Regions from separate parts of the Pseudomonas sp. 05N431 genome, predicted to be linked through region 1. Evidence: predicted binding sites of a transcription regulator. Region 1 holds the regulator's gene; each other region holds the start of a gene.

Region 1 (10,083 bases):
TAAGCGCGGTTGCTGGCGGCAAAGCGCGGCAGCCATTTGAGCAGGTAAGTGGAGATGTCCTGGAACATCTCTTCGACATCCGGCTGAGCCGCCAGATACTCGGCAACCGGCTGGTCCAGCCCGGACTGAGCGCGCAGTTCCGGCTTCCAGTACGGGTTCGGCAAGCAACGTACGTCGAACACCAGATCGGCATCCACCGGCATGCCCCGCTTGAAACCGAAGGATTCCACCAGAAACGCAGTGCCCGGCTCTGGCTGGTTCAAGAGGCGCAACTTGATGGTATCGCGCAGCTGATACAGGTTCAGATTGGTGGTATTGACCTTGAGGTCTGCCAGGTCGGCAATCGGCCCCAGCAGATTGGTCTCGTCTTCGATGGCTTCGGCCAGCGAGCGGTTGGCGTTGCTCAGCGGGTGACGGCGACGGGTTTCCGAGAAACGCTTGAGCAAGGTTTCTTCGTCGGCGTCCAGGTACAGCACATCGCATTGAATGTGCCGGCTGCGCACTTCTTCCAGGAGTTCCGGGAAACGTGACAGGTGGCTCGGCAGGTTGCGCGCATCGATGGAAACCGCAACCAGCGGTTGCGCCAGTTCGGTGTGAATCAGTGCACGCTCGGCCAGTTCCGGTAACAGGCCGGCCGGGAGGTTGTCGATGCAGTAGTAGCCGTTGTCCTCCAGTACATCGAGGGCAGTGCTTTTACCTGAGCCAGAGCGGCCGCTGACGATGATCAAGCGCATGATTAGTGACCGTTCTGCTCGTCGAGGACAACCTGATACAAGGCTTCATTACTTTTTGCGCTGCGCAGGCGATCGCGGACTTCTTTACGATCGAGCATGCTGGCGATCTGGCGGAGCAGTTCCAGGTGCGCATCGGTAGCGGCTTGCGGGACCAGCAAAACGAACAGCAGGTCGACCGGAGCACCGTCGATGGCGTCGAAATCTATTGGGGCGTCCAGGTGCATCAAGGCACTGATGGGCGACTCGCAACCTTTGAGGCGGCAGTGGGGGATGGCGATGCCGTTGCCAAAACCGGTGGAACCGAGTTTTTCACGGGCGACCAGACTCTCGAAGACATCCTGCATGGCCAGACCCGGCACTTCTCGGGCGATCAGGTTGGCAATTTGTTCGAGGGCTTTCTTCTTACTGCCGCCCGGCACGTTCACCAAAGAACGGCCGGGGGTCAGGATGTTTTCAAGTCGGATCATGGGTTGGGAGTGTTAACGACCGGTCGCGCCCTGGAGGAGGCTCTGGGTCTTTTCCTTATGCTTTTTGAGTTGTTTATCCAGCTTGTCGGTCAGGGCGTCGATCGCGGCATACATGTCGTTATGCTCAGCGTTGGCGACCACTTCTCCACCGGGGATATGCAGCGTGGCTTCGATTTTCTGCAGCAGCTTCTCGACGGTCAACGTGACCTGCACATTGGTGATCTTGTCGAAATGCCTTTCTAATCGGTCGAGCTTTTCGCCGATGTAGATGCGCAGGGGTTCGGTCACTTCCAGTTGGTGTCCACTGATGTTGACTTGCATACAGCTTCTCCTTCGTTGCCAGTGCATAAGGCGGCAGGCTGGCTTGCCTGCCACTAGAGCGTGTCCGAAAAGCTTTCGAACACACCCTGGAACGCTATGGCGTAGCCCGTCACATCAACCGCTTGCGTTCGCTCGAAGGCGCGATCCCCAGGGACTCGCGGTACTTGGCGACGGTGCGGCGGGCCACCTGAATGCCTTGTGCCTCCAGTAAACCAGCGATCTTGCTGTCACTCAACGGCTTTTTCTGATTTTCCGCAGCAACCAGTTTTTTGATGATTGCGCGAATCGCTGTGGATGAGCATTCACCGCCTTCGGAGGTGCTGACATGGCTGGAGAAAAAATATTTCAGTTCATAAATACCGCGTGGGGTATGCATGAATTTTTGCGTGGTCACCCGTGAAATCGTCGACTCGTGCATGCCGACCGCTTCGGCGATGTCATGCAGGACCAACGGCTTCATGGCCTCATCGCCGTACTCAAGGAAGCCGCGCTGGTGCTCGACGATCTGGGTGGCGACTTTCATCAGGGTTTCGTTACGGCTTTGCAGGCTCTTGATGAACCAGCGCGCTTCCTGCAACTGATTGCGCATGAAGGTGTTGTCGGCGCTGGTGTCGGCGCGACGGACGAAGCCGGCGTACTGCGGGTTGACGCGCAGACGCGGAACCGACTCCTGGTTCAGCTCTACCAGCCAGCGCTCGTTGTCTTTGCGCACGATGACGTCAGGTACCACGTATTCGGCTTCGCTGGACTCGATCTGCGAGCCCGGACGCGGGTTGAGGCTCTGCACCAGTTCGATGACCTGGCGCAGCTCATCTTCCTTGAGCTTCATGCGGCGCATCAGCTGGCTGTAGTCGCGGCTGCCCAGCAGGTCGATGAAATCGATGACGAGGCGCTTGGCCTCGGCCAGCCAAGGGGTCTTGGCGGACAATTGCCGCAATTGCAGCAACAGGCATTCGCTAAGGTTGCGTGCGCCGATACCGGCCGGCTCGAATTGCTGGATGCGATGCAGGACGGCTTCGATTTCGTCGAGCTCGATGTCCAGTTCCGGATCGAAGGCTTCGAGGATTTCCTCGAGGGTTTCGTCCAGATAGCCCTGATTGTTGATGCAGTCGATCAGGGTCACCGCGATCAGCCGATCGGTGTCGGACATCGGCGCCAGGTTCAATTGCCAGAGCAGATGGCTCTGCAGGCTTTCGCCGGCGGACGTGCGAGTGGTGAAATCCCATTCGTCGTCATCGTTGCTCGGCAGGCTGCTGGCGCTGGTCTGGTAAACGTCTTCCCAGGCGGTGTCGACCGGCAGTTCGTTAGGGATGCGCTCGTTCCAGTCGCCTTCCTCGAGGTTATCGACCGTCGGCGCGGTTTCCTGGTAGGAGGGTTCCTGGATGTCGGTGTTGGGTTTCTGCTCGATGTTGTCCGCCATCGGATCGGCGTTATCGAAGTCGTCGCCTTCTTCCTGGCGTTCGAGCATTGGATTGGACTCCAGTGCCTCCTGGATTTCCTGTTGCAGGTCCAGGGTCGACAATTGGAGCAGGCGGATGGCCTGTTGCAGCTGCGGTGTCATCGTCAGCTGCTGGCCCATTCTCAAGACTAGCGATGGTTTCATGGCAGGGGCTTAACACCTTATTCGCCGGCGCACATGCGCCATCCACTACAGGGCGCCGGAGCGCCAAACATAAGCAAATTATATGCCTGAAACTGAAGTGTTTGCCTAGAGCGCTGTAACAATAAATACGTATAGTTTTATTGGGGCAAGCGCTCCGGCGACTGACCAGACACCTCAGTGCTTACAGGCGGAACTCATGGCCCAGATACACTTCCTTGACCAGGTCGTTGGCCAGGATGGTTTCGGCGTCGCCTTCGGCGATCAGTTGCCCGTCGTTGACGATGTAGGCGGTTTCGCAGATGTCCAGAGTTTCACGAACGTTGTGGTCCGTGATCAGCACGCCGATACCCTTGGCCTTGAGGTGATGAATGATCTGCTTGATGTCACCCACCGAAATCGGGTCCACGCCGGCGAAAGGTTCGTCGAGCAGGATGAATTTCGGTGCCGTGGCCAGGGCGCGAGCGATTTCCACACGGCGACGTTCGCCACCGGAAAGGCTCATGCCGAGGTTGTCGCGGATGTGGTTGATGTGGAATTCCTGCAGCAGGCTTTCCAGCTCTTTGCGACGACCGGCCTTGTCGAGTTCCTTGCGGGTCTCGAGGATGGCCATGATGTTGTCGGCAACCGAGAGTTTGCGGAAGATCGACGCTTCTTGTGGCAGATAGCCGATCCCTGCCCGTGCACGACCATGCATTGGCTGGTGGCTGACGTCGAGGTCGTCGATCAGTACGCGACCCTGATCGGCCTGGACCAGGCCCACGATCATGTAGAAGCAGGTCGTTTTGCCGGCACCGTTCGGGCCTAGCAGGCCGACGATCTGGCCGCTGTCGATCGACAGGCTGACGTCACGCACGACCTGGCGGCTCTTGTAGCTCTTGGCCAGATGCTGGGCTTTCAGAGTTGCCATTACTGGGCCTTCTGCTCGTCGGTTTTCTTTTTCGGCTGGATAACCATATCGACCCGTGGGCGTGGAGCGGTCACCGATGAACCGGTAGCGCGGCCTGCGTTAGCAACCTGCTTGACGGTGTCGTAGACGATTTTCTCGCCTTCGGTAGTGTTGCCTTCGTTGATCACCTTGGCGCGGTCAATCAGTACGATGCGGTTTTGCGCAGCATGGTACTGGATAGTCACCCCATAGCCCTGGACGGGTTTCGTGTCGGTCGGCTTTTGCAGCTGCTCGAAATACGCCAGGTTGCCCACCGAGGTCACGACATCGATGTCGCCGGCCTTGGTGCGGGTGATGGTCACGGTGTTGCCTTTGATGATCATCGAGCCCTGGGTAATGATCACGTCACCTTTGTAGGTGGCCACGCCATTCTTGTCGTCCAGCTGAGCATCGTCAGCCTGAATGCGAATGGGTTGCTGGCTATCGTTCGGCAGAGCCCAGGCGCTCACGCTTCCCAGTGCTGCGCCCAGACTGAGCAAAATAGGGAGAGTTTTAACGAGCCTCATACTGTCCTCTTACGTTCGATAGCAGGTGTATCCTGCTTTCTTTCAAATACGCTTTCATTCCGTTACCCGTCGATACACCACCAGCGCCGTCGATTCTAACGGCTTGCTCGGTCTGCGCATATTGCTGTTGCGGGAATACAGTCATACGACTACTGGTAATCAGCATCGGGCGGTTCTGTTCGTCGGTGCGTGCGATACGTACCGAATCGATCAATTCAACTTCAGTGCCGCCTGAATTGACTTCGCCACGTTCGCTCTGGACGTGCCAGGGGTACACGGTGCCCCGATACATGTTCAGGTCGGGATTGGTCAGCAGGGTGATGTCGGTCGCTTTGACATGCTCGACCTTGTCGGACGTCAAGTCGTACTGCAATTTGCCATCGGGCAGGTACTGCACGCTGTGGGCGTTGATGGCGTAGTAGTCGATCTGATTCTCGTCGACGTGCGCTACCGGCTTGTCGAGAAAGCGTTCCGGGCTGATATTCCAGTAGCCAACGGCCGCGAGCAACGCGGCAATGACCCCGAAAAACAGTATGTTGCGAATCTTCTTGCTCAGCATAAGTGGCTCATAGGTACGCGGCATTAGCCGCTTCAAGGTTGCCCTGGGCGCGCAGGATCAGTTCACAGAACTCGCGAGCGGCACCTTCGCCGCCACGGGCCTGAGTGACGCCGTGAGCGTTTTCGCGGACGAAGCTGGCGGCATTGGCCACTGCCATGCCCAGGCCAACGCGGCGAATCACCGGCAGATCCGGCAGGTCGTCACCCAGATAGGCAACCTGTTCATAGCTTAGGCCCAGTTGTGCCAGAAGCTCGTCGAGCACCACCAGTTTGTCCTCGCGGCCCTGATACAGGTGAGGAATGCCAAGGTTTTTGGCGCGTCGCTCGACCACCGGGGTCTTGCGTCCGCTGATGATGGCGGTCGTCACGCCGGAGGCCATCAGCATCTTGATGCCCTGGCCGTCGAGGGTGTTGAAGGTCTTGAATTCGCTGCCGTCTTCGAGAAAGTACAGGCGACCGTCGGTCAGCACGCCATCGACGTCGAAAACCGCAAGCTTGATGTTTTTGCCGCGTTGCAGCAGGTCCGCGCTCATTACATTACTCCTGCACGCAGCAAATCGTGCATGTTCAAGGCGCCCACCGGACGGTCCTCGCTGTCGACCACCACCAGTGCGTTGATTTTGTGGTCTTCCATGATTTTCAGGGCTTCGGCAGCAAGCATTTCGGCGCGGGCAGTCTTGCCATGAGGGGTCATGACGTCGTCGATGATGGCTTGATGGATGTCGATGGTCCGGTCCAGCGTGCGGCGCAGGTCGCCGTCCGTGAAAATGCCGGCGAGTTTGCCGTCAGCTTCCAGTACCACGGTCATGCCCAGGCCCTTGCGGGTCATTTCCATCAGCGCGTCTTTGAGCGGCGTGCCACGCACGACTTGCGGCAATTCCTGGCCCGCGTGCATGACATTTTCGACTTTCAGCAACAACCGGCGACCCAGAGCGCCGCCGGGGTGTGAAAACGCGAAGTCTTCGGCAGTGAAGCCGCGGGCTTCGAGCAAGGCAACGGCCAGTGCATCACCCATTACCAGTGCCGCCGTGGTGGAGGAGGTCGGTGCCAGGTTCAGCGGGCAGGCTTCGTGCTCGACATGAACATTGAGGTTCACTTCGGCAGCCTTGGCCAGCGGCGAATCAGGATTGCCGGTCAGGCTGATCAGCTTGATGCCCAGACGCTTGATCAGTGGCAGCAGCGTGACGATTTCGTTGGTGGAACCGGAGTTCGACAGCGCGAGGATGATGTCATCGCGAGTGATCATGCCCATGTCGCCGTGACTGGCTTCGGCCGGGTGCACGAAAAAGGCCGTGGTGCCGGTGCTGGCGAGGGTGGCGGCAATCTTGTTGCCGATGTGCCCGGATTTGCCCATGCCGACCACGACTACGCGGCCTTTGCTGGCCAGAATCATCTCGCAAGCGCGTACGAAATCTGCGTCGATGTGGGGCAGCAAGCCTTCTACGGCTTCAAGCTCGAGGCGGATGGTGCGTTGTGCTGATTGAATCAGGTCGCTGGATTGGCTCATGTCAGAAATCGTATAGCCTGATGAAAAGGCGGCGATTATAGCGGTAATGAGCAAATCCCTCACGTTAGTTCGTCGTGCTTTATTCAGGCGACCCCCGCAAACGCTGAAACTTGGGTCTTTTTGCCTGTCTTGATGCTGAACGCTGCGGGCTTCGGCCTTGGGCGCATTGTATTAGCAGTGATATAGTTCGTCGCCAGTTCGGCCTGCCCAGGATGTTGTGTGCTCTCGGCAGGGAGCCCGGCGTCCGAGTGAGAGGCTTGCATCGCAAGGAGTTTAGATGAGTGCCGATAACGCCTACGCGGTCGAGCTGAAGGGTGTGTCCTTCAAGCGCGGCGCGCGCAGCATTTTCAATAATGTCGATATTCGCATTCCGCGCGGCAAGGTTACCGGCATCATGGGACCTTCCGGTTGCGGAAAAACCACGCTGCTGCGCCTGATGGGCGCGCAGTTGCGCCCTTCAGGTGGCGAAGTGTGGGTCAACGGGCAAAATTTGCCCACGCTGTCTCGTAGCGACCTGTTCGATGCGCGCAAGCATATGGGCGTGCTGTTTCAGAGCGGCGCGCTGTTCACGGACCTCGATGTTTTCGAAAACATCGCCTTTCCGTTGCGTGTTCATACCCAGCTTCCGGATGAAATGATCCGTGACATCGTCTTGCTCAAATTGCAGGCGGTAGGGTTACGTGGTGCCATCGACCTGATGCCCGATGAGTTGTCCGGCGGCATGAAGCGCCGTGTCGCGCTGGCACGGGCCATTGCCCTCGATCCGCAAATTCTGATGTACGACGAACCTTTTGTGGGGCAGGACCCAATCGCCATGGGCGTTCTGGTGCGCCTGATCCGCCTGCTTAACGACGCCTTGGGCATCACCAGTATCGTGGTCTCCCATGATCTGGCCGAAACCGCGAGTATTGCCGACTACCTGTACGTCGTAGGTGATGGGCAGGTGTTGGGGCAGGGGACTCCCGATGAACTGATGAACTCCGATAATCCGCGGATTCACCAATTCATGAAGGGTGATCCAGACGGGCCGGTACCGTTCCACTTTCCAGCGACGGATTACCGCGCAGATCTTCTGGGGAAGCGCTGATGCGCAAGATTTCACTAATAGAGAGAGTTCGTCGATTCGGCCAGGCCGGCATCGACAGCGTCGCGGTGCTCGGCCGTTCATCACTGTTCCTGTTTCACGCCCTGCTGGGGCGTGGTGGTGTCAGTGGCGCATTTGGCTTGCTGGTCAAACAGTTGCACTCGGTCGGCGTGATGTCCCTGGTGATCATCGTGGTCTCCGGGATATTCATCGGGATGGTGCTGGCGCTGCAAGGCTTCAACATTTTGTCCAGCTACGGTTCGGAGCAAGCGGTTGGGCAGATGGTTGCGCTGACACTGTTGCGTGAACTGGGGCCGGTGGTGACCGCGTTGCTGTTCGCCGGGCGTGCCGGTTCTGCATTGACCGCCGAGATCGGCAACATGAAGTCCACCGAGCAGTTATCCAGTCTGGAAATGATTGGCGTCGACCCGCTCAAGTACATCATTGCCCCTCGTCTGTGGGCCGGCTTCATCTCCCTTCCGGTGCTGGCGATGATTTTCAGCGTGGTCGGGATCTGGGGCGGTTCCTGGGTGGCCGTCGACTGGTTGGGTGTGTATGAAGGTTCCTACTGGTCGAACATGCAAAACAGCGTGACGTTCGACGGCGACGTGTTCAATGGCATCATTAAAAGCATTGTATTTGCCTTCGTCGTGACCTGGATCGCCGTATTCCAAGGCTACGACTGTGAACCCACTTCCGAAGGGATCAGTCGTGCCACCACCAAAACCGTGGTGTACGCCTCATTGGCCATCCTCGGCCTGGACTTTATTTTGACTGCCTTGATGTTTGGAGATTTCTGATGCAAAACCGCACCCTGGAAATCGGTGTCGGCCTTTTCTTGCTGGCTGGCATCCTGGCTTTAGTGTTGCTTGCCCTGCGGGTCAGTGGACTGTCCCCTGTTTCGAGCACCGACAGCTATAAACTTTATGCGTATTTCGACAATATCGCCGGTTTGACGGTCAGATCAAAAGTGACCATGGCCGGTGTGACCATCGGCAAGGTCACGGCAATCGATCTGGATCGCGACAGCTTCACCGGACGAGTGACCATGCAGCTGGAAAAGCGCGTAGATAATCTGCCGACTGACTCCACTGCATCTATCCTCACGGCAGGCCTGTTGGGTGAGAAATACATCGGTATCAGCGTGGGTGGGGAACAGTCTCTACTCAAGGATGGCGGGACCATCCATGACACGCAGTCGTCGCTGGTGCTCGAAGACCTGATCGGTAAATTCCTGCTCAATACCGTTAGCAAAGACGCCAAATAAGGAGTTTTTTCATGATCTCAACCTTGCGACGTGGCCTGTTGGTATTACTGGCGGTCTTGCCCTTCATGGGTAACGCCGTGGCTGCGCAGTCCGCGCACGATATCGTGCAGGACACCACCAATCGGTTGCTCGCCGACCTGACGGCGAATAAAGCGAAGTACAAGCAGGATCCGAAAGGCTTTTACGATTCCTTGAACAGCATCGTCGGGCCCGTGGTGGATGCCGAGGGCATTTCCAAGAGCATCATGACGGTCAAATACTCGAAAAAAGCCACGCCTGCGCAAATGAAGACCTTTGAAGATAACTTCAAGCGCGGGCTCTTCCAGTTCTATGGCAATGCCTTGCTCGAGTACAACAATCAGGGCATTACCGTCGACCCTGCCAAGGATGAGTCGGGAGACCGTACAAGCGTTGGCATGACAGTCAAAGGCAGCAATGGCGCGATCTATCCTGTGTCTTACACACTCGAAAAGATCAATGGCGAGTGGAAGCTGCGTAACGTGATCATCAACGGCATCAACATTGGCAAGCTGTTCCGTGATCAGTTCAGCGACGCGATGCAGCGCAATGGCAATAACCTGGACGCGACCATCAATGGTTGGGCCGGTGAAGTCGCCAAAGCCAAGGAAAAGACCGAAGCAGAAACGACTCAGAAGAAGCCCGCCCAATGAGTGAGTCGGCTGTCAGCATGGGCGAGGCCGGTGAGCTGAAGCTCAGCGGCGTACTCGATTACCGTACCGGGCCGGCGTTGCGCAAGCAGGGCCAGGCCTTGATCAAGTCGAGCACGGCGCCAGCCCTGGTGGTTGATTGCTCGGGTGTGCAAAAGTCCAGCAGCGTCGGTTTGTCGTTGTTGCTGTGTTTCATGCGTGACGCGCAAGCGGCGGGCAAGGCGTTGAGCATTCGTGCCTTGCCTGACGACATGCGTGAAATCGCTCAGGTCAGCGAATTGACCGAGCTGTTGGCACACCCCTAACTATCATCTATAAAGAAGCCCCCCGTCAGAGTCCTGCTATGCGGGGTTCGCAGGCGCGGGGCTTTTTTGTATGATGTCCGACCCGCGCGCACAGGGCGCCGATTGAGGTTGAGCATG
Region 2 (10,083 bases), on a different contig from region 1:
GTGCTGCTGAGCCTGCTGGCTTTGCCCTCGCTGTCAGTCGCTGCGGGCAAATGCGAGCGTCTGGTGGTGACCGGCAGTCCGGATGCCCCACCGTATCTGTGGCAAGACCCGCAAGACCCGACGCACTTGATCGGTACCAGTGCCGACTTGTTGCAGCAGATGGCGGGGGAGTTGGGGATCAAGGTCGAGTTGCTGTACGCCGGCAATCGATCCCGGGCGCTGGATGAAGTGCGTAGCGGGCGTATCGACATGCTGGCCGATGCACCTCTTATGGACAATCAACTCGAGTCACTGGACTACATCCAGCCGCCGTTGCTGGAAAACGACTATCTGGTCTGGACTCGCAAGGGCTCGGCATGGGTCTATAACGAGGCACAGGATTTGCGCGGGCATGTCGGCGCCGTCTCGGCAAAGGCTCGTTTGACACAACCGTTCGAGGCGTACGCACAAGAGCAATTGACCTTGATGAGCCTGCCGAACCTGACACAGGCTTTTCAGAAGTTGCTAATGGGTGAGGCGGACTATGTGCTCGCCGGGCGTTACACCGGGATGGCCATGGCACAGACATTGGGCATGGCCAACGATGTGCAAGCGTATCCGCAGCCAATCGACCGGCCGGGTCTGTTCCTCGCCATTTCCCGCAACTCTGCCTGCAACGATCCATGGTTACGCGGACAGTTATCGAAAAAGATGACAGAATTGCCCGCGTCCGGCCTGACGGAGGCCGTGCTGCAGCGCAATCTGGAGCGCTGGAAAGCACACTTGCAGCAACCCGTCAGCACCCCAAAACAGTAGGGATTTTTAGTGACTCTTCGACCTCTTTTCGCTGCCCTGGCCGTTATGGCCCTGGCGGGTTGTGCTGCCGATCCGGCGCCGAATGAACAATTGCGTTTGACCGAACGGGCCCTGGAACAGGCCGCCGCTGTCGGGGCAACGACTGAAGATGTGCCAGAGTTGAAACTCGCCGAAGGCAAATTCGCTCAGGCTCAAGCCGACATGACCACTCAAGCGTTCAAGGATGCGCGCATGCAGGCCGAACAGGCAGAGCTGGACGCACGTCTGGCCGAGGCCAAGGTTCTGACAGTGAAAAGTCAGGAAAAACTGAACGTGCTCAATACCCGCATCACTCGCCTGCGCAAGCAGCTGGGAGATGCCCAATGAGCCTGAAAAACACCATTCTGGGCGGTTTGCTGCTGGTGGGTTGCGCGGGGCTTGCCGGCTGCGCAGGTCAACACAGCGCAGCGGCTTTGCAACAAGCCAGCGCTGATTTTCAGAAGGTCAAGGAAGATTCGAATGTGCTGCGCATCGCGCCCAAGGACGTGATTCGGGCAGGTGAGTCCCTTGCGCGGGCTGATCGCCTGTCGACCTACTGGGGCAGCGGCCCGGATGTTAAGCATTACGCTTACCTGAGTCAGCGTTACAGCGCAATTGCCCGTCAGCACACCGAGCAAGCGCTGAATGACGAACGCGGGGTGAAGCTTGAACTGGAGCGTCAGCGTTTGCAGCTGGCGTTGCGCGAGAACAAACTGCTCAGCGTGCAACAACAGGGTAAATGGCTGGAAGAGCAAATCATCAACCTGGCTACGACCCAGACCGATCGCGGTCTGGTCATGACCCTGGGGGATGTTCTGTTCGACACCGGTGAAGCCGAGCTGAAAAACTCGGCGAATCGCACCGTATTGAAAATTGTCCAGTTCCTGCAACTCAACCCCAAGCGTGTTGTGCGTATTGAAGGCTATACCGACAGCACCGGCGGCAAGCAGGACAACCTCAAGCTGTCTCGCGATCGCGCCCAGTCGGTGGCGGACATGCTGATCGATCTGGGGATCGAAGATAAGCGCATTCAGGTCGAAGGCTACGGCGACGAATACCCGGTAGAGGCCAACGCTTCCGAGCGGGGGCGTGCGCAGAACCGCCGGGTCGAAATTGTGTTCTCCGACGAAAAAGGCCAGCTCGGCGCTGCCCGCTAAGGTCAGCGTTACTGGAAAACCCGGCCCCTCAGTGGTGCCGGGTTTTTTTATACCTGCGAAATGGCTCTCAAAACAGTACAGTTTTTGCTGTCACTGCACTGTACGGTCGACTATTGTGGTAACTGTCCCAGTACACTTCTAAACTGTTCCGGTAATGTTTCACACAAGAATAAAATGCCCGTGAAATCGAGTGCTGCGTCATGACCAATCTCTTGCTCTATCAACGTATTGCTCAGCAGTTGGCTGAGGATATCCGGCGTGGTGTCTATCAGCCCGGCGAACGCGTGCCTTCAGTGCGCAAGATGAGTTCGCAGCTCAATGTCAGCCACGCGACGGTGCTTCAGGCGTATGCCAACCTCGAAGATCAGGGGCTGATTCGCGCACGTCCACAGTCGGGTTACTACGTCCACCAGACCCCGGCACTGACCGCGCCGACGCCGGATATCGCGCGTGTCGAACGTCCAGGTCTGGTCACGCGCAGCAGTATCATTCAGCAAGTGTTGGTCGAGTCGCGTCGCGAAGGGGTGTTCCCGCTGGGCGCGGCGGTGCCGAGTGTCGATTATCTGCCGGTACGGGCACTGCACCAGCAATTGGCCAAGGTCACGCGGTTCCACAGCCCGCGGGCGTTCAGTTACATGTTCAGCCCTGGGTTTGAGCCGTTGCGTCGCCAAGTGGCGATCCGCATGCGTGATGCCGGTGTAGTGGTCGACCCATCGGAAGTGGTCATCACCCATGGTTGCGTCGATGCGCTGCAAATGTCGTTGCGCGTCCTGACGCGTCCCGGCGATCTGATCGCGGCTGAGTCGCCGACCTACTACGGCTTGTTGCAGCTCGCCGATTTGTTGGGTTTGAAAGTCATCGAGATCCCCAGTGACCCGGCGACAGGCATGAGCCTGGAAGCCTTGCAGCTGGCGGCCAACCAGTGGTCGATCAAGGCGTTGGTGCTGACCACGCGCCTGAGCAACCCGCTGGGCGGCACCATGCCGGAAGAGCGGCAAAAACAACTGCTGCGCCTGGCTTCGGACTTCGATATCCAGATTGTCGAAGACGATATTTACGGCGAGTTGATGTTCGAGCAAGGCCGCACCAAATCGCTGAAAGCCTATGACCGACTGGATCGGGTCATCTACTGCTCAAGTTTTTCCAAGACCCTGTCACCCGGTGTGCGCATCGGCTGGATGATTGCCGGCAAATACCAGCAGGAAATCCAGCGCCTGCAGACCTTCAGCACCCATTCGGCGTGCAGCGTGACGCAGATGGGGATTGCGGCCTATCTGGAGAACGGCGGCTATGATCGCCATTTGCGCTACATCCGCCAGGAGTACCGCAAGAATCTCAGCGCTTTCCAGTTGGCGGTGCAGCAGTACTTTCCTGAGGGAACGCAGATAACCCGGCCCACAGGCGGCTTCATTCTGTGGGTCAGCCTGCCGGGGCGGGTCAATACGCAGGAACTGCATGTACGTGCGTTGCAGCAGGGCATCAGTATTGCGCCGGGGTTGATTTTCAGTAACACCGAGCAATTCAATCACTGCATTCGCTTGAACTGCGGCACGCCGTGGAATCGTGAAGCCGAGCGGGCGCTGATGACACTCGGGATGCTGGCCACTCAGCTTTGTCAGGAGACGGCAAGCGGCTTTTGACGCACATCGGGGGGCTGGATTGTTATGCGAGCTTGTCAGGGACCTTACAACAAGCGAGCATATGGCCCTCTGCCGTTAGCGCTGTAGTGTTCATGAAAGCGATTTTCCCTGCTGGTTTGATGTTGGCGTGCCTCTTGAGCGTTTTCATGCCAGGCAGCGCTATGGCTGCGACCGCTCTGGATAAGGGGGGCGTCAGTATGTCTGAGGCAAAAGTGAAGCCCGTTGCGCCGACGAAGAACCAAACGCCCGTCAAAAAGACCAAAGTGGCAAAGAAGCTGACGCCATCAAAAAAACGCCCACCGATTGCTTCAAAATCAAAATCCGCGAGCGAAGTGGTCAGAACCACGTATTTGCCTCCGGCCACACTGGATTTGAGCCTGCCGTCGGACATGGTCAAGCAGTTGCAACCTGTTGGCACCGTTCCGCTGGTCAAACATGCTCCGTTACTTCCGCCCATGTTTGGTGAAAAAACCAGGGATGACAGCCCGTTCCAGCTCAACGGTCGCCTGCTCAGCAACGAAATGCAGTTGCAAATGCGCAAAGAAGAGCACCGGGAAGTCGAAGGTGCGGCGCTGGAATTCCAGTTCAAACAGTAAAATTGCGTATTGATCTGTGACCCGCGCACCTGACGCTTTGTCGGAGACTGGTCAGTCACGCGTGTTTGAGCGAAAAACCTCTGTCCGGCCAATTTCAAACGGCTGTTTTAGCGGGTACTCTAGTCCACGTTATTCAACACATTACCCGTCGCCAGGAGCGTGTCGTCATGAACTGCCGTGAAGGCTGTGGCGCCTGTTGCATTGCCCCTTCCATCAGCACACCCATCCCTGGCATGCCAAACGGCAAGGCGGCGGGAGAACGTTGTGTGCAACTGTCTGACGATAATCTGTGCAGTATTTTCGGCAAGCCTGAACGGCCGGCGGTCTGTAGCGCGTTTCAGGCGGATGTCGAGGTGTGCGGCAACAGTCGGGAAGAAGCCATCAAGTTGATCGGTTGGTGGGAGCAAATGACCGCGGCGTAGTGTGTTCAACGAACGGAACTTCAACAATAAGGAATAAGACTATGGGTTCGCTGCATCGTATCGCTGTGTTGTGTGGTTTGACCGTTTTGCTGGCCACGACAGCCCAGGCTGAAGACTGGAAAACTGCCAAGGATGAGGACGGTATCAAGGTTTCCCTGAGTGAAGTCGCCGGGTCCCAGTACAAGGCCTATCGCGGTGTGACCGTAATGAAGACCTCCGTGGCCAAGTTGCGCGCGCTTCAGGAAGATGTGCCCGGCGCATGTGCCTGGATTCATGAGTGCAAGGTGCAGAAGTTGCTCAAGCACGAAGGCGATCAAAGCTGGACCTACACTCAGTTCAGCACCCCGTGGCCAGTGACGGCGCGTGACTCGGTGTTGCACGTGACCACTGTCGAAGGCGCCGATGGCAGCCTGACGCGTAAGCTTGAAGGTGTACCGACCTACCTTCCTGAAGAAAAAGGCTTTGTTCGTGTCACCCAGGTCCAGGGTTTCTGGAAGTTTGTTCCAAAAGGTGCAGATCAGGTCGAAGTGACCTATCAGGTTCACACCGAGCCGGGTGGTAGCGTGCCGTCTTGGCTGGCCAACAAGTTTGTGGTCGACGCGCCCTTCAATACCTTGAAAGCCCTGAAAGCACGCGCCGAGAAGTAATTCCGTGCTCTTTGCAAATAAGGCTGCCAACCGGCGGCCTTTTTAATATCAAACCGATGGATTCAGGAGGAACGATTTTCCGGTATTCGGGGTCGAGATGTTGTAAGCCCATCTGTGGGTTTTACCAAGGAGGCACCGATGCAAAAGTGGGAAGTCACCTTCGTTGATGATCACGGTGTGCAGACCGTGGAGCAATTCGATTGCGAACAAAAACCCACGATGGAGCGGGCCGCGCAATTGATTCGCTCAAAACTCCTCCCTGTCCCGGCCGAGCTCGATCTCAATGATCTGGAGGGTCGAACCGATGATCCGACCGTCAAAAGCCTGAAAGATCAGAACAGCATTGAAATTCTCAGTATCACTCCACTTGCATAACCACTTGATGCGACTCGCAAACAGGCCTTGGCAGCAGCTCTGAGTTGGGGCTACTCTGCAAACGAGATCAGCGAATGGATCGCTAAGGTCTGGTCTTGTCAGCTACATGCTTGTTTCCCGGCGGCAATCTGATTGCCGTATCGCCCTTACCATTCGGTTGCGGGCGCAGGGAGTACGGAAAGTCTATCCATCAGTTTGAGGAGGACGTTTCATGAGCACAGCCTATCAAGAAGACATCAGCAGCAGTGTGTTGCGCCGCATGAAAGAAGGCGGCTTTGACTTTTCACGGTTCCATCCCATCGAGTTCTACGCCATTTTTCCGGATGAGGAGCGGGCACGCAGGGCGGCAGGGCATTTTCGCGGTGAATCCTTGAATGCGCAGGTCAGCGTGCGTGATGACGGTGCCTGGCATCTGGAGTTGAGCAAGGTGATGTACGCCACTTACGGCGGCATCGGCGACTTCGAGCAGGACTTTGAGGCGGTGGTCGAGCCTTTGGGTGGGATTATCGAAGGATGGGGCGTCAAGCAGGAGGTACGAGGGCTACTCGCATAACACTATGAACAGCGACAACACTCAGCAACGGCTGACCTCAGGGTTGGCCGTTTTCGTTTTCGGACATTGAGAAATCAAAGGATCGCAACCGCACACAGGCCGTGAAATCAACTCTGGCTATGCGGGTAATGACCATGAGCATTGCTTCGCAATGAAGCGGGGGGCGAACAGGTTGGGGCATTTGCCGCACAGGATTGGTGCGGCGTGTCTTCGGTGATTAGCCAACCGATTGATAGTAAAGCGTTTATGCCGCTGGCACGGGCCTTGCGAAGTCCAGGTGTCCGGGTGACAAGGAGTACGGCATGATCCGCACCTATTTTGATGAAATGTACGACGCTGGCGGCCAGGTCCGCCCGCACTATCGGGAGTTCGCCCGTTGGCTGGCTGAAACGCCTGACGAGCTTTTGGCACAACGGCGACGCGAGGCCGATCTGTTATTTCATCGTGCCGGGATAACCTTCACGCTCTATGGCGATGAGCAGGGGACAGAGCGCCTGATTCCCTTCGACACCATTCCCCGCAGCATCCCCGCCAGTGAATGGCGGATCGTCGAGCGCGGCTGTATTCAGCGAGTCAAGGCATTGAACATGTTCCTCGCCGACCTGTATCACGAGCAGCGCATCATCAAGGCCGGCATCATCCCGGCCGAACAAGTGCTGGCCAACGAGCAATACCAGCTGGCCATGCAAGGGCTGGATCTGCATCGCGATATCTATTCGCACATCTCTGGCGTCGATCTGGTGCGCGATGGCGACGGCACGTACTACGTGCTCGAAGACAATTTGCGTACGCCCAGCGGCGTCAGCTACATGCTCGAAGACCGCAAGATGATGATGCGGCTCTTCCCCGAGTTGTTCGCCGCCCAGCGCATCGCGCCCATCGATCATTACCCGAACCTGTTGCTCGACACGCTGAAAAGCTCCAGCCCGCTGGACAATCCGAGTGTCGTGGTACTGACTCCCGGGCGCTTCAACAGTGCGTTCTTCGAGCACGCGTTTCTGGCGCGGGAGATGGGCGTGGAGCTGGTGGAAGGCGCGGACCTGTTCGTACGTGACGACAAAGTGTTCATGCGCACCACCGACGGGCCGAAAGCCGTCGACGTGATCTACCGTCGCCTCGACGATGCTTTCCTCGATCCATTGGCGTTCAACCCGGATTCAATGCTCGGCGTTCCAGGACTGCTGTCGTCCTATCGCTCCGGCAATGTGGTGCTGGCGAATGCCATCGGCACCGGTGTCGCGGACGACAAGTCGGTTTATCCGTTCGTGACCGACATGATTCGTTTCTACCTGGACGAAGAGCCGATCCTGAAAAACGTGCCGACCTGGCAGTGTCGCAACCCGTCAGAGCTTTCTCACGTGCTGGCGAACCTGTCTGAGCTGGTGGTCAAGGAAACCCAGGGTTCCGGTGGTTACGGAATGCTGGTCGGACCCGCTGCCACGGCAGAGGAGATCGAATCGTTCCGTGCACGCATCAAGGCCAAGCCCCACGCGTACATCGCACAACCGACGTTGTCCCTGTCGACCTGCCCGACGTTTGTCGAAAACGGCATCGCCCCACGGCATATCGACTTGCGCCCGTTTGTCCTGTCTGGCCGCGAAACCCGGGTCGTACCCGGTGGCCTTACCCGTGTAGCCCTGCGCGAAGGATCCCTGGTGGTCAATTCGTCCCAGGGTGGCGGAACCAAGGACACGTGGGTGGTCGAGGATTGAAGGAAGCCTGCCATGTTAAGTAGAACTGCCTCGGATTTGTACTGGATGTCGCGTTACCTGGAGCGGGCGGAAAACCTCGCACGGATGCTCGACATCAGTTATTCGCTGTCATTGATGCCGCAGGATGGGCGCGGCGATGGTCTGCACGAATTGGCGATGCCCTTGCTGATCACCGGCACGCTGGACGATTACCTGGAGCGCCACGGTCAATTGCACGCCGAGCGCTTGCTGCACTTTTTCGCCCTGGATGCAGCGAACCCGGCCAGCATCTACAGTTGTCTCGGTGCCGCGCGGGCCAGTGCTCACGCAGTACGTGGGCGGATCACCGCCGACATGTGGGAAAACATCAACGCGACCTGGCTGGAGATTCGCGGTATCGCCGAACAGGGCCTCAGTCGCTATGGCATGAGCCGTTTCTGCGAGTGGATCAAAGAACGTTCCCACCTGTTCCGGGGCGCGTGCTACGGCACCATCATGCGTAACGATGCCTTCCGCTTCATTCGCCTGGGGACCTTCATCGAAAGGGCCGACAACACGCTGCGCCTGCTCGATGCCCGCTACGAAATGGCCGGCGATCAGGCCGAGGCGGTCAGCGACGGTACGGCCCACGCGTATTACCAGTGGAGTGCACTGCTGCGGGCCTTGTCGTCGTTTGAGGCGTACACCGAAATTTACCGCGACGCGCCTGGCGCGAGGCACGTCGCCGAGCTGTTGCTGCTGCGTGCCGACGTACCGCGCTCGCTGCGTGCCTGCACTGAAGAAATCGACCAGATCCTCGCCAGTCTGCCGGGAGTCAATGGCCGCCCCGCGCAACGTCTGGCGGCAGAAATGGATGCGCGGCTGCGTTACACCGGCATCAACGAAATTCTCGCCGAAGGCCTGCACGCCTGGCTGATCGAGTTCATCCCGCTGGTGCGCCAGTTGGGCAACGCCATACACAGTTCTTATCTGGAGGCTGCATGAGACTTTCCATTAGCCACGAGACCACCTATCGCTATGAAGATCAGGTGCGGGCAAGCATCCAGTATTTGCGACTGACGCCTCACGACAGCGAGCGTCAGCACGTACTGAGCTGGCAGCTCGACTTGCCACGGCCAGTGCGCGCGCAACTCGATCCGTTTGGCAACATCCTGCATGTGCTGACGATGGACGAGCCCCATGAGGCGATCATCATCGGCGCGCGGGGGCAGGTGGACATCGATGAGTTGCGTGAGGCTGAGCATGAGAGTCAGTCGGCGCTGCCGTTCTTGCGTTTCACTCGACTGACCGAGGTGGATGAAGCGTTACGTGCATTCGCCGAGAAGCAATGTCGCCAACGGCGTGATCGCACAGCGTTGATCGACTTGATGCATGGCCTCAACCAGCACATGACCTACACGCCGGGCTCCACCGAAGTCGACACCAGCGCGGCTCAAGCGTTCGCCGGGCGCGCCGGGGTCTGCCAGGATCACGCCCACGCGTTTCTTGCCTGCACGCGTAGCCTGGGGATTCCAGCGCGGTATGTGTCGGGTTATCTGTACAGCGAAAACAGCGAACACCTGGCCAGTCACGCCTGGGCTGAAGCCTGGCTCGACGACGCGTGGTACAGCTTCGATGTCACCAATGAACTGGCCAGGCCGGAGCGTCATCTGAAACTGGCGGTGGGCCTCGACTATCTCGATGCCTGCCCGGTACGTGGCATGCGCCGTGGCGGTGGCGGGGATCAGATGCACGCCAAAGTGTTCGTCGCGCCAACCCCGGTGATCTCGGTGCAACAGCAGTAATATTGGGGATACCGCATCGCGAGCAAGCTCGCTCCCACAGGATTTCCGGTACACAGGAGATCCAATGTGGGAGCGAGCTTGCTCGCGATGAGGCCCTTACTAACACCGCACCGCTCAAACCATCAGGGCTGCTGCTTACGCCCCGCCATATGCTTCAAATACCCCACCAGCAACGTCAGTTCCTCATCCGACAATACCTGTGTCGAGAACCCCGGCATTTTTGCCTGTGGCCATTGGCGCAAGCTTTGCGGGTCGCGGATATAGCGCTTGAGGAATTCAGCGCCAAAGTATTCGGTAGGGCTGAAGGGGATGTTCAAATCCGGACCAAACTGCGCATCGCCCGCGCCGTTCAGACGGTGGCACGCCAGGCAGTTTTTCTGGAACAACGCATAGCCCAGATTCACC
Region 3 (10,083 bases), on a different contig from region 1:
ATGGCGCATTGCTGATTCTGTTGCCGGTGCTGGTCACAGAAGGCTGCGCGATCCTGGTGGAGCGGGCGCAACCGCGTAATCCCTTTGTGTATATCTTTTGCTCGGGCTTTTTGGCCGCCGGGCTTTCGGCGTTGCTCTGCCTGCTGGTGGGGCTGGGGCTGTTGTGGTTCGACGAGCGTTTTGCGATGCCGGAATGGCTGGAGGATTTTGTCGGTTACCTGTGGCTGATCATTTTCCCCGAGGCGTTTATCAACGGCATGGTGATCAGTTCGCTGGTGGTGTTCTGTCCCGAGTGGCTGGAGACCTTCAACCGCACGCGTTATTTGTCGGCGCCGTGGAAGGATGACGACAAGCCTTGATCCATATCAAATGCTCGAATCGGCTGCGATTCCATGCTCTGGAAAATCCTCAGGAGCAGTGGCATGAGCGTTTACGAATGGGCAAGGCAGGAATTGCGCAACAGTCTGGAGTCGGCGCATGAGGCGGGGTTTGAACCGGGGTTGAGCCTGCGTGCCTTGCTCAGTGCGGTGGTGCAACAGAGCAAGGGCGTACGCAGTGTCGAGGATCTGGCCGATGAGTTGCAGTTTCTGGCGGAGAATCTCGATGACAGCCAGGACTACGGGTTCATGCGGCCCTGATGCTGGGGATCAGTGGCGCGGGTCGAAGTCCTCCGAGAACAACTCGTCTTCAGAGTCGGGGCTGACCGGGATCTTGTGTTCTTCCGAGGCCCAGGCGCCCAGATCGATCAGTTTGCAGCGGTCCGAGCAAAACGGCCGGAATTTGTTGTCGGGGGTCCATTCAACAGGGGCGCCGCAAGTCGGGCATTCGACGGTTGGGGTTTGGCTCATGACTGGCCTCCACGCAAAGTAAGGTAAAAGTGATGCAGGCGTTCGACCTCGCTGTGCAGCCAGGCGAGGTCGCGGTCGTTGACCACCACATCGTCGGCATGGCTGAGGCGGTCCTGACGGCTGGACTGGGCCTTGAGGATCGCCTGGACCTGCTGTTCGCTGGTCTGGTCGCGCTGCAAGGTTCGTTCGATCTGTAAGTGTTCCGGTGCGTCGATCACCAGCACTCGCTGGGTCATTTTGTACTGCCCGGACTCGATCAACAGCGGCGACACCAGAATCGCATAAGGTGATTGTGCGCGTGCCAGGTGCGCGGCGATTTCCTGAGCGATCAGCGGATGCAGCAACGCTTCGAGCCAGCGGCGTTCTTCGGGGACTTCAAAGATCAGCTTGCGCAGTGCCGCGCGATTCAATTGGCCATCGGCTTGCAGCACGCCGGCACCGAAGTGCTCGGCAATCTGCGCCAGCGCCGGGCGACCGGGTTCGACCACCCAGCGTGCGGCATGATCGGCATCCACCGCATGCACACCCAGATCGATGAAGTGCTGGGCCGCCGCGCTTTTGCCGCTGCCGATGCCACCGGTCAGGCCGAGAATCCAGGGTTTTTCCACAGGGGTATTCATTTGAAACCGACAAACTGCCAATAGAAGCCGGTTATTTGACCACCCCAGAGCAAGGCAATCCAGCCGGCAATTGCCAGATAGGGTCCGAAGGGGATCGGCGTCGAGGTGTTGGCGTCTTTCAGGCGCAGCAAAATCACTCCGCCCACGGCGCCCACCAGCGAAGAAAGCAGGACCGTCAGCGGCAGAGTCTGCCAACCGCCCCAGGCCCCGAGCAGCGCCAGGAGCTTGAAGTCGCCGTGACCGATACCTTCCTTGCCGGTCATCAGTTTGAACAGCCAATACACCGACCACAGCAGCAGGTAGCCGGCCACGGCGCCCCACATTGCCGCCTGCAAAGGCACGAAAAGCTCGAAGCTGTTGACGATCAAACCCAGCCACAGCAATGGCAATACCAGCACATCCGGCAGTAATTGGTGGTCGGCGTCGATCAGACACATCGCCAGCAACCCCCAACTCAAGACCAGCACCCACGCCGCCTGCCAGCCGAAACCGAAGTGCCAGGCGACGAATGCCGAGAGCACGCCGCAGGCCAGTTCGGTCAAGGGGTAGCGGGCGCTGATTGGCGCTTTGCAATTTGAGCAGCGGCCGCGCAGTGCCAGGTAACTGAGCAGCGGAATGTTTTCCCAAGCGCGGATTCGATGAGCGCAATGCGGGCAGTGTGAATGCGGCAGCATCAGGTTGTAGGTCGGACCCGGTGCTTCGGGCGGTAAACCCAGTACATCCAGGGCTTGTTGCCGCCAGTCGCCCTCAAGCATTTTCGGCAGGCGCCAGACCACCACATTGAGAAAACTGCCGATCACCAGCCCGAGCACCAGCGCAGTGACAACAAACGCCAGCGGGTAACCGGCCATAAATTCACTCAAGGGCATGTTCAAATCGCCGAGCCGAGTTGGAAAATGGGCAGGTACATGGCAACCACCAGCCCGCCGACAATGACGCCGAGCACGACCATAATGAACGGTTCCAACAGGCTGGTCAGGCTGTCGACCATATTGTCGACTTCAGCTTCATAGTAGGTCGCAACCTTGTCGAGCATGTCATCCAGTGCGCCGGATTCTTCGCCAATGGCCGCCATTTGAACTGCCATGTTGGGAAAAACCCCGCTGGTGCGCATCGAGAAGTTCAACTGCATGCCTGTGGAGACATCTTGCCTGATGCGCAAGACCGCCCGTTTGAACACGATATTGCCAGTGGCGCCCGCCACCGAATCCAGCGCTTCGACCAAAGGTACGCCCGCGGCGAAGGTGGTCGACAATGTGCGGGCATAACGGGCCACCGCCGATTTGTAGAGCAGTGTGCCGACGATCGGCATTTTCAGCAGATGAGTGTCCAGCCAGTCACGAAAACGTTGTGAACGTTTAAACGCATGACGAAAGCCCAGAAGCCCGACGATCAGACCGCCCAGCAACAGCCACCACCATGCCTGCATGAACTCGGACAAGCCGATCACCATCACGGTGAAAGCCGGGAGTTCTGCGCCAAATCCGGAAAACACCGACTGAAACTGCGGGACCACTTTGACCAGCAGAATGCCGGTGACGATGATCGCGACAAAGACCACGGCCAGCGGATAGGTCATGGCTTTTTTGATCTTGGCCTTGAGGCTTTCGCTTTTTTCCTTGTAGGTCGCAACCCGCTCCAACAGCGTGTCGAGGGCGCCGGCCTGCTCGCCCGCGTCGACCAGGTTGCAGTAGAGTTCATCGAAGTACTGCGGTTTTTTACGCAGCGCGGCGGCGAAACTGTTGCCGGCGGCGACTTCCTGTTTCACCTCTTCCACCAGCTTGCGCATGTTCAGGTTATCGAAGCCTTCGCTGATGATGTCAAACGACTGTAGCAAGGGCACGCCGGCTTTCATCATGGTCGCCATTTGCCGGGTGAAGAGGGCAATGTCCAGCGCCGTGATACGTTTGCCGGAACCGAACAGCGAGGTGTTTTTTTTCCGCACTTTGCTCGGGTTGATGCCTTGTTTGCGTAGCTGCGCCTTGATCAAGGCCGGGTTATGACCGCTGAGCTCGCCGGCTATTTTGCTGCCTTTCTTGTCGGTGCCTTCCCAGGCGTACAGATTGACCTTGATTGCTTTGACCGCCATGACTCAATCCTTGGTGACCCGGTTGATTTCTTCAAGGCTGGTGACGCCCTGCATGGCCTTGAGCAGGCCCGAGGTGCGCAGGTCGTTGAAGCCGTCCTTGCGCATCTGCGTATCGATTTCCAGAGAGTTGCCTTCAGCCATGATCAGCCGTTGCAGCTCAGGGGTGTTTTTCACCACTTCATAAATACCGACTCGTCCTTTGTAACCGTTGTTGCAGTGATCGCAACCGACGGGTTCGTAGATCGTGAAGGAGCCGATGCGTTCCCGTGGGAAACCTTCCTTGATCAGTGTTTCGTCGGGAATCGAGAGGGGTTTTTTGCAGTGGCTGCACAGCTTGCGAGCCAGGCGCTGGGCAATGATCAAGTGCACGGCGGTGGCGATGTTGAACCCCGGGATGCCCATGTTGTGCAGGCGGGTCAGGGTTTCAGCCGCGCTGTTGGTGTGCAGGGTGGAAAGCACCAGGTGCCCGGTTTGCGCAGCCTTGATCGCAATTTCGGCGGTTTCCAGGTCGCGGATCTCGCCGACCATGATCACGTCCGGGTCCTGGCGCAGAAATGAGCGTAGCGCCTGAGCGAAATCCAGGCCCTGCCTGGGATTGACGTTGACCTGGTTGATGCCTTCCATGTTGATCTCCACCGGGTCTTCGGCGGTAGAGATATTGATGTCGACGGTATTGAGGATATTCAGCCCGGTGTACAGCGACACGGTTTTCCCCGAGCCGGTCGGTCCGGTGACCAGAATCAGCCCCTGAGGTTGCTTGAGCGCCGCCATGTACAGGTCTTTCTGGGCGGGCTCGTAACCCAGCGCATCGATACCCATCTGTGCGCTGGAGGGGTCGAGAATCCGGATCACGATTTTTTCGCCCCACAACGTTGGCAGGGTGTTGACCCGAAAATCGATGGATTTGCTTTTCGACAGGCGCATCTTGAGCCGCCCATCCTGGGGTTTTCGGCGCTCCGAAATGTCCAGGCTGGCCATCACTTTCAGGCGTGCGGCGATGCGGTTGGCCAGTTGAATCGGCGGTCTGGCGACTTCGCGCAGCATGCCGTCGGTCCGTACCCGCACCCGATAGGTTTTTTCGTAGGGTTCGAAATGCAGGTCCGAGGAGCCGCCCTTGATTGCGTCCAGCAGCATCTTGTTGACGAAGCGCACCACCGGGGCATCGTCGGAGTCCTGGCCGGTGACAGCGTCCTGGCGCTGGTCGTCGACGGCTTCGATGTCCAGACCGTCGAGATCGACATCGGCCATGTCTTCCAGGCCCGTGCTGTGGCTGTCGAAGAATTTGTCGATGGCGTCGCTGAGCTTGTCGTCTTCGACCAGGATCGCTTCGGTGGTGAGGCCGGTGCTGAACTGGATGTCGTTGATCGCCTGTTGATTGCTCGGGTCGGAAATGCCCACGAACAGTTTATTGCCGCGCCGCCAGAGCGGCAGGGCGTGGTGCTGGCGAATCAGCTTTTCGCTGACCAGGTCTTTGGGCTGGGAGTCTTTGTCGAGACAGTTGAGGTCGAGGAAGGCGACGCCGAAATGCTCTGAGGCAATTTCCGCAACCTGGCGACTGCTCACCAGTTTGTTCTGTACCAGATAGCTGACCAGGGAAATGCGATTGCGGTGGGCTTGCTGATCCGCCTGATGCGCGCTTTGGTCAGTGAGCAGTTCGGCCAGCACCAATTGCTTGGCCAGGCCGCTGAGGTTGATGTCATTCATTCGAATACCAGCCACGGACAGTTCAGACTTATAGCCTAGTCAACGGATGGAACCCCACCAGCACTCTTGAGGTGACAAAAAATGTCAGATAGTGCGGTTCCTCGGGGTAGGTGCCGGACATTTACCGATCTGACACCCTGTAAACAGGGGGCGCTGGTTTTGGCACGTGCTGTGCTGTGACTGGTTCAGGACATGAGATTTCGCCTCATGCAAGGAGCCTGTTCATATGAATAATCAAAAAGGTTTTACCCTCATCGAGCTGCTGATCGTGGTGGCGATCATCGGCATTCTGGCGACGTTCGCGTTGCCGATGTATTCCAAGTATCAGGCGCGGGCCAAGCTCACCGCCGGACTGGCCGAGATTTCGGCGATGAAGGTTCCGTATGAGGATGTGATCAATCAAGGGACTGCGCCGACCACGGCGAACGTGGGGCCTGGCGGCGCTGCGGCGACCAGCAATTGCACTCTGGTGGTGACAGGCACTGCAGCCACAGGGGCCGGCACCATTGTGTGCACGCTGGTGAATGCGCCAGCGCCTGTGTTGAGTAAAACCATCACTCTGACTCGTGATGCTACAAACGGCTGGTCCTGCGCGACCACTGCCTTGCAGGACTACGCGCCGAAGGGTTGCACTGGCGCCTGATCTCGCATCAATCAATGCCTCGCCTCTACGGACGCGAGGCATTTTTTTTCACTGTTCGATGGGCCCGCGGTCAATCGATAAAACCCGCAACTTGCATGTCGACAATGCCCGGGTCATGCATTTTGCATGATTCCAGGGGTTTGATTTTTTTGTAATTTATTGATTTGTATAGACTTATTTGGTTGCGGGAAGTTGGCACAGGCTTCGCACTATCTCTGTTAACCCTGCTGAGAAGGCATGCAGCAGACTTTCTGGAAGAACAGGAGTTACTCGTATGAAGACGTTCGCTATCGCTGCCGCCGCTGCAACCGTTCTGACCCTGACCATGGCCAACGCTGCATTTGCGCAGACCACTCAAACCACACAGTCGCCGATGGTGGTGGCTGCCGGTGAAATGACCAAGGCCGAGGAAGCGACTTCCGATACCTGGATCACCACTAAAGTGAAAAGCGATCTGGTCACCGAGAAGGGGATTCCTGGCACCGACATCAAAGTCGAAACCAACAAAGGCGTAGTTTCTCTATCGTCGAAAGTAGCCGTGACCAAGTCTCAGAAAGATATGGCCGTCGCTATCACCAAGAAAATCAAAGGCGTCAAAGCCGTATCGGCTGATGGCCTGATGACCCAGTAAGAACCAGGGTTTCCTGAGCCGGGAGAAGGGAATCTTGAGAGCGCTGTAGAACCCATGTGGGAGCGAGCTTGCTCGCGATGGCAACTCTCCATTCAACCTCTATGTTGAATGTTGGTCAGCTATCGCGAGCAAGCTCGCTCCCACATTGGCACATTGGCACATTGGCACATGGGATAGTCGTAACTTCAGCTACCGCGTTTGCTGGTGATCCGTACGAGGCGGTTGCCTTCAAAGCGCAGGTATTGGTACATGCCGCTGTTCGGACCGTAGGTCCATTCCTCAACCGGGACTTCTTCCCGGCGATTGGCGCTGCGTTTGTAGCCCAGCGCATCACGCGCAACCGGCTCGCCACATTTGTGCAGTACTTCACCTGTGCGATCGCCGAGGCTGATCAACTGACTGCCGCAGCGCAAGGTATCGGTCTGGGCCTGCACCTGGCTGGCGAAGAACGCCAGTGCCAGGCTGATCAGCAATCGGCTATTCATGCTTACTCCGCGTCCAGGTGCATGGGCGTGACGACTCGGCCATCGCTTTCGGGCTCGCCCAGGTTAGCGTCAACGAAATACACCCGGTCATCGGCCAGCTGGGCTTTGTCGACCAGGTAGTCCTTGATGGTGCTGGCGCGATCCTGACCCAGTTGGCGTAGCAGCGCAGTGTCTGAAGACCAGAACTTGATCACGCCTTCGCGCAGTTTGGCGGTGCGTTCCTCTTTGCCCAATTGCGTCCATTCGGCCGGTGGCTGGGTTTTCAGGCGCGTGCGGTAGATGGCTTCCAGCAACGGACCTTTTTCTTTCTCCGGGACTTCCAGCAACGAGGCTTGCGCAGGGACTTTGTCGCCGCGACGCTGGAGCATTTTGTAGTAGTTGTACTGGTATTCACGTTCCAGCCGCTGTTCGGCAATCAAGGGACCATCGCTTTTCTCGGCGGCGGTGCCTTCGATTTCCAGGCGCAGGGCCGGACGTTCCTTGAGCGCTTTGGCCAGGGTATCGAGCGCCGACTCGGCGTTCTTGCCCAGCTCGCTTGAGCCGGGTGCGAACGACACGCTGCCCAGGTCCTCGGCCCCACTGCCGTTGACCAGCCCGCCAATGAGCTTGAAGGGCGCCTCGGCCGCGCGCACGATCAGGTTGCGCAGGGTTTGCCAGATGATCGGCATGATGCTGAATTGCGGGTTGTTCAGATCGCCTGTTATCGGCAGATCAATAGAGATTTTGCCATCGCTGTCCTTGAGCAAGGCGATGGCCAGCTTCAGCGGCAGGCTCACGGCGTCCGGGCTGTCGACTTTTTCGCCCAATTGCAGTTGCTCCACCACCACCTTGTTTTCGGCTTTCAACTGGCCTTTGACGATCTGGTAGTGCAGGTCGAGATTGAGCCGGCCTTTGCGAATCCGATAGCCGGCGAATTTGCCGGAGTAGGGAGTCAGAGTGGTCAGTTCAACGCGTTTGAAACTGGTGGCGATATCCAGCGCGGTCATCGGGTCGAACGGGGTGACACTGCCCTTGATAGTCACCGGGGCGTAGCGGTCGACTTTGCCTTTGATGTCGACGGCGGCGGGTTTGACCTGGCGGCTGTCGATAGTGCCGATCTGGCCGTTGAGCTGTTGAACCGCGGTGGCGAAGTTTGGTGTCAGGCTGAAGTCGGCGAAGTTCGCCGAACCGTCGTTGATCGCAATCGCGCCGATGTGGATACCCAGTGGCTTGTCTTTGCTTGCAGCAGGTTTCGCGGCGGCGGTTTTACTGCCGTTGTCGGGCGATTGCGGGATCAGCAGGTCATTGATGTTGGTGGTGCGGTCATCGTTGATCATGAAGCGCACATACGGCTGTTGCAGGTTGATCTTGTCGATCGACAGGCTGTCGCCGTGTTGGTAATTCAGGCCTTCGACCACCACTTGCTGCCACTTGAGGAAGTCGCGGGTTTTCAGGGTGTCGAGGGTGTGCAGTTGATCGACCTGAGCGCGGCCGGTGACGCTGAACGCCAATGGGTCGGTGCTTTTCAGGTCAACCGCCAGGTCACTGCCGAGCATCCCGGAGCGCAACTCCAGACGAATGAACGGATTGATATAGGACTGGGCGACGCGCAGGTCGATGTCTTTGGTCTGGACCTTGAGCTTGGCGCTGATCGGCGCAAGGTTGACCTCGCCGTCCGCAAGAATCTTGCCCTGCTTGCCCAGGCCGGTATCGACTTTGAGGGAGAACGGCGAGCCATTGAGGCTATCGAAATTCTTCACGTCGACGTTTAGCGGGCCGAGCTCCAGTGCCACCGCCGGTTGGGCCTGACGGTCGGCCAAGTGCACTTGATAGTTGCGCAGCTCGACATCCTTGAGCAGCACTTGCCAAGGCTTGCTCGGCACTGCTGGATCGGGTTTTGGTTGCGGTGAGTCGGCCGCCGCCGGGGCCTTGGTTGACTCGGGTTTTGTGGCCGGTTTGGCCGGTTGGCTGGCGAAGAGTTTCTGCCAGTCGAGCTGGCCATCGGCTTCACGGGCGGCCCAGGTTTCGAGCTTCTGGCTGCGGATCTTGCCGACGATCACTTGTTGCTTGACCAGATCGACCGTGGTCTCGCTGACGTCCAGACGTTCGAGGCGCACCAGCGGCCGGCCATCCGGGGCCTTGATGGCGAACGGAGCAACGCTGACCGAGGCGTTGTTCAGCAGCAGTTCGGTTCCCTGCGTCAGGTTGAACTTGTAATCGGTGCTCAGGTTCAGCGTTCCGTCTTCGAGCACCAGCGGCAATGCGTCACGCACGTAAGGCCACCAGGATTTCATTTTGCCGTCGGTGACTTTCAGTGTGCCTTCGGAGCTGATGGGCACCAGGCTGATGTGGCCGGTCCAGTCGATCCGGCCACCCGCCGGGCCAGCTGCGACGAGGGTCATGGCGGCGTTGTCGTCGGGCAGGGTACTGAGGTTGTTCAACTCCAGATTGAGCGTGTCGTACAGGAATTCGATCGGCTCGCTCGGGCGCAGGTCCTGGAAGTGCACATTACCACCGGCCAGATTGATGTGGTCGATGCGCAGTGGGAAGGGTTTGGCGTTCGGGTCAGTGGGCGTCGGCTCACTGGCTGGCAACTTGAACAATTGCGTGAGGTTCAGGCTGCCGTCCTTGTTGAACAGAATCTCGGTTTTCGGCTTGTCCAGCTGTACATCAATCAGGTGCAGTGCGCGGGTCCAGAGGCTATCGATCTGCAGGTTGGCGTACAGGCGCTCGAAGGCGATCTGTTCCTTACCCGGCTCGCCGATGTTCAGGCCCCACACGGTCAGTTCAAGACTGAAAGGATTGAGTTCGATCCGTTGAATGTGCGCAGGCACCGCCGCGTAGTTGGCCAATTGTTGATTGGCGATCCGCAAGGCGATGCCCGGTAAAATCAGAAACCCCAACAAGCTGTAAAGGGCGACGGCAATCAACAAGGCGCCGATGGCGCGAATCAATCCTTTGGGCATGTTCGGCTTCAACTATCGGAATCGGGAGTGCCTTGGAGTATGGCATGCGATTCTGGTTCCGAAGCAATCACCTTGAACAGCAATTGTCTGGTTTTTTCGAGAGAGCTCAGAGTTGCAG

The links. Region 1 encodes sigma-54, which starts transcription at its own class of promoters, with help from an activator protein. Its sites were predicted from a motif close to ANTGGCATNNANNTTGCTNT; they were not measured.
Region 2: a site for sigma-54 is predicted at 6,455-6,474, ahead of AC1DIG_RS17510 (circularly permuted type 2 ATP-grasp protein). Genes of this name have one in related genera too.
Region 3: a site for sigma-54 is predicted at 5,420-5,439, ahead of AC1DIG_RS24845 (pilin). Genes of this name have one in related genera too.

What each region holds. Positions count from the first base shown of each region.
Region 1 covers NZ_JBFTMN010000006.1:122,386-132,468, reverse strand. The annotation lists gene rapZ (RNase adapter RapZ) at 1-734, opposite strand, end outside; gene ptsN (PTS IIA-like nitrogen regulatory protein PtsN) at 737-1,201, opposite strand; gene hpf (ribosome hibernation-promoting factor, HPF/YfiA family) at 1,214-1,522, opposite strand; gene AC1DIG_RS13235 (RNA polymerase factor sigma-54) at 1,632-3,125, opposite strand; gene lptB (LPS export ABC transporter ATP-binding protein) at 3,307-4,032, opposite strand; gene lptA (lipopolysaccharide transport periplasmic protein LptA) at 4,032-4,577, opposite strand; gene lptC (LPS export ABC transporter periplasmic protein LptC) at 4,564-5,136, opposite strand; gene AC1DIG_RS13215 (KdsC family phosphatase) at 5,144-5,668, opposite strand; gene AC1DIG_RS13210 (KpsF/GutQ family sugar-phosphate isomerase) at 5,668-6,642, opposite strand; gene AC1DIG_RS13205 (ATP-binding cassette domain-containing protein) at 6,920-7,729, shown strand; gene mlaE (lipid asymmetry maintenance ABC transporter permease subunit MlaE) at 7,729-8,526, shown strand; gene mlaD (outer membrane lipid asymmetry maintenance protein MlaD) at 8,526-8,993, shown strand; gene AC1DIG_RS13190 (MlaC/ttg2D family ABC transporter substrate-binding protein) at 9,005-9,664, shown strand; gene AC1DIG_RS13185 (STAS domain-containing protein) at 9,661-9,966, shown strand; gene AC1DIG_RS13180 (BolA family protein) at 10,081-10,083, shown strand, end outside.
Region 2 covers NZ_JBFTMN010000009.1:221,320-231,402, reverse strand. The annotation lists gene AC1DIG_RS17555 (substrate-binding periplasmic protein) at 1-795, shown strand, start outside; gene AC1DIG_RS17550 (DUF4398 domain-containing protein) at 805-1,161, shown strand; gene AC1DIG_RS17545 (OmpA family protein) at 1,158-1,970, shown strand; gene AC1DIG_RS17540 (aminotransferase-like domain-containing protein) at 2,171-3,610, shown strand; gene AC1DIG_RS17535 (translation initiation factor 2) at 3,703-4,206, shown strand; gene AC1DIG_RS17530 (YkgJ family cysteine cluster protein) at 4,374-4,628, shown strand; gene AC1DIG_RS17525 (START domain-containing protein) at 4,670-5,275, shown strand; gene AC1DIG_RS17520 (hypothetical protein) at 5,414-5,650, shown strand; gene AC1DIG_RS17515 (ribonuclease E inhibitor RraB) at 5,862-6,203, shown strand; gene AC1DIG_RS17510 (circularly permuted type 2 ATP-grasp protein) at 6,506-7,915, shown strand; gene AC1DIG_RS17505 (alpha-E domain-containing protein) at 7,928-8,878, shown strand; gene AC1DIG_RS17500 (transglutaminase family protein) at 8,875-9,678, shown strand; gene AC1DIG_RS17495 (c-type cytochrome) at 9,801-10,083, opposite strand, start outside.
Region 3 covers NZ_JBFTMN010000019.1:37,211-47,293, reverse strand. The annotation lists gene AC1DIG_RS24880 (energy-coupling factor ABC transporter permease) at 1-359, shown strand, start outside; gene AC1DIG_RS24875 (hypothetical protein) at 423-638, shown strand; gene yacG (DNA gyrase inhibitor YacG) at 648-848, opposite strand; gene coaE (dephospho-CoA kinase) at 845-1,468, opposite strand; gene AC1DIG_RS24860 (prepilin peptidase) at 1,465-2,337, opposite strand; gene AC1DIG_RS24855 (type II secretion system F family protein) at 2,340-3,557, opposite strand; gene pilB (type IV-A pilus assembly ATPase PilB) at 3,561-5,261, opposite strand; gene AC1DIG_RS24845 (pilin) at 5,488-5,904, shown strand; gene AC1DIG_RS24840 (BON domain-containing protein) at 6,179-6,535, shown strand; gene AC1DIG_RS24835 (DUF2845 domain-containing protein) at 6,721-7,020, opposite strand; gene AC1DIG_RS24830 (DUF748 domain-containing protein) at 7,023-9,965, opposite strand; gene AC1DIG_RS24825 (class I SAM-dependent rRNA methyltransferase) at 10,072-10,083, opposite strand, start outside.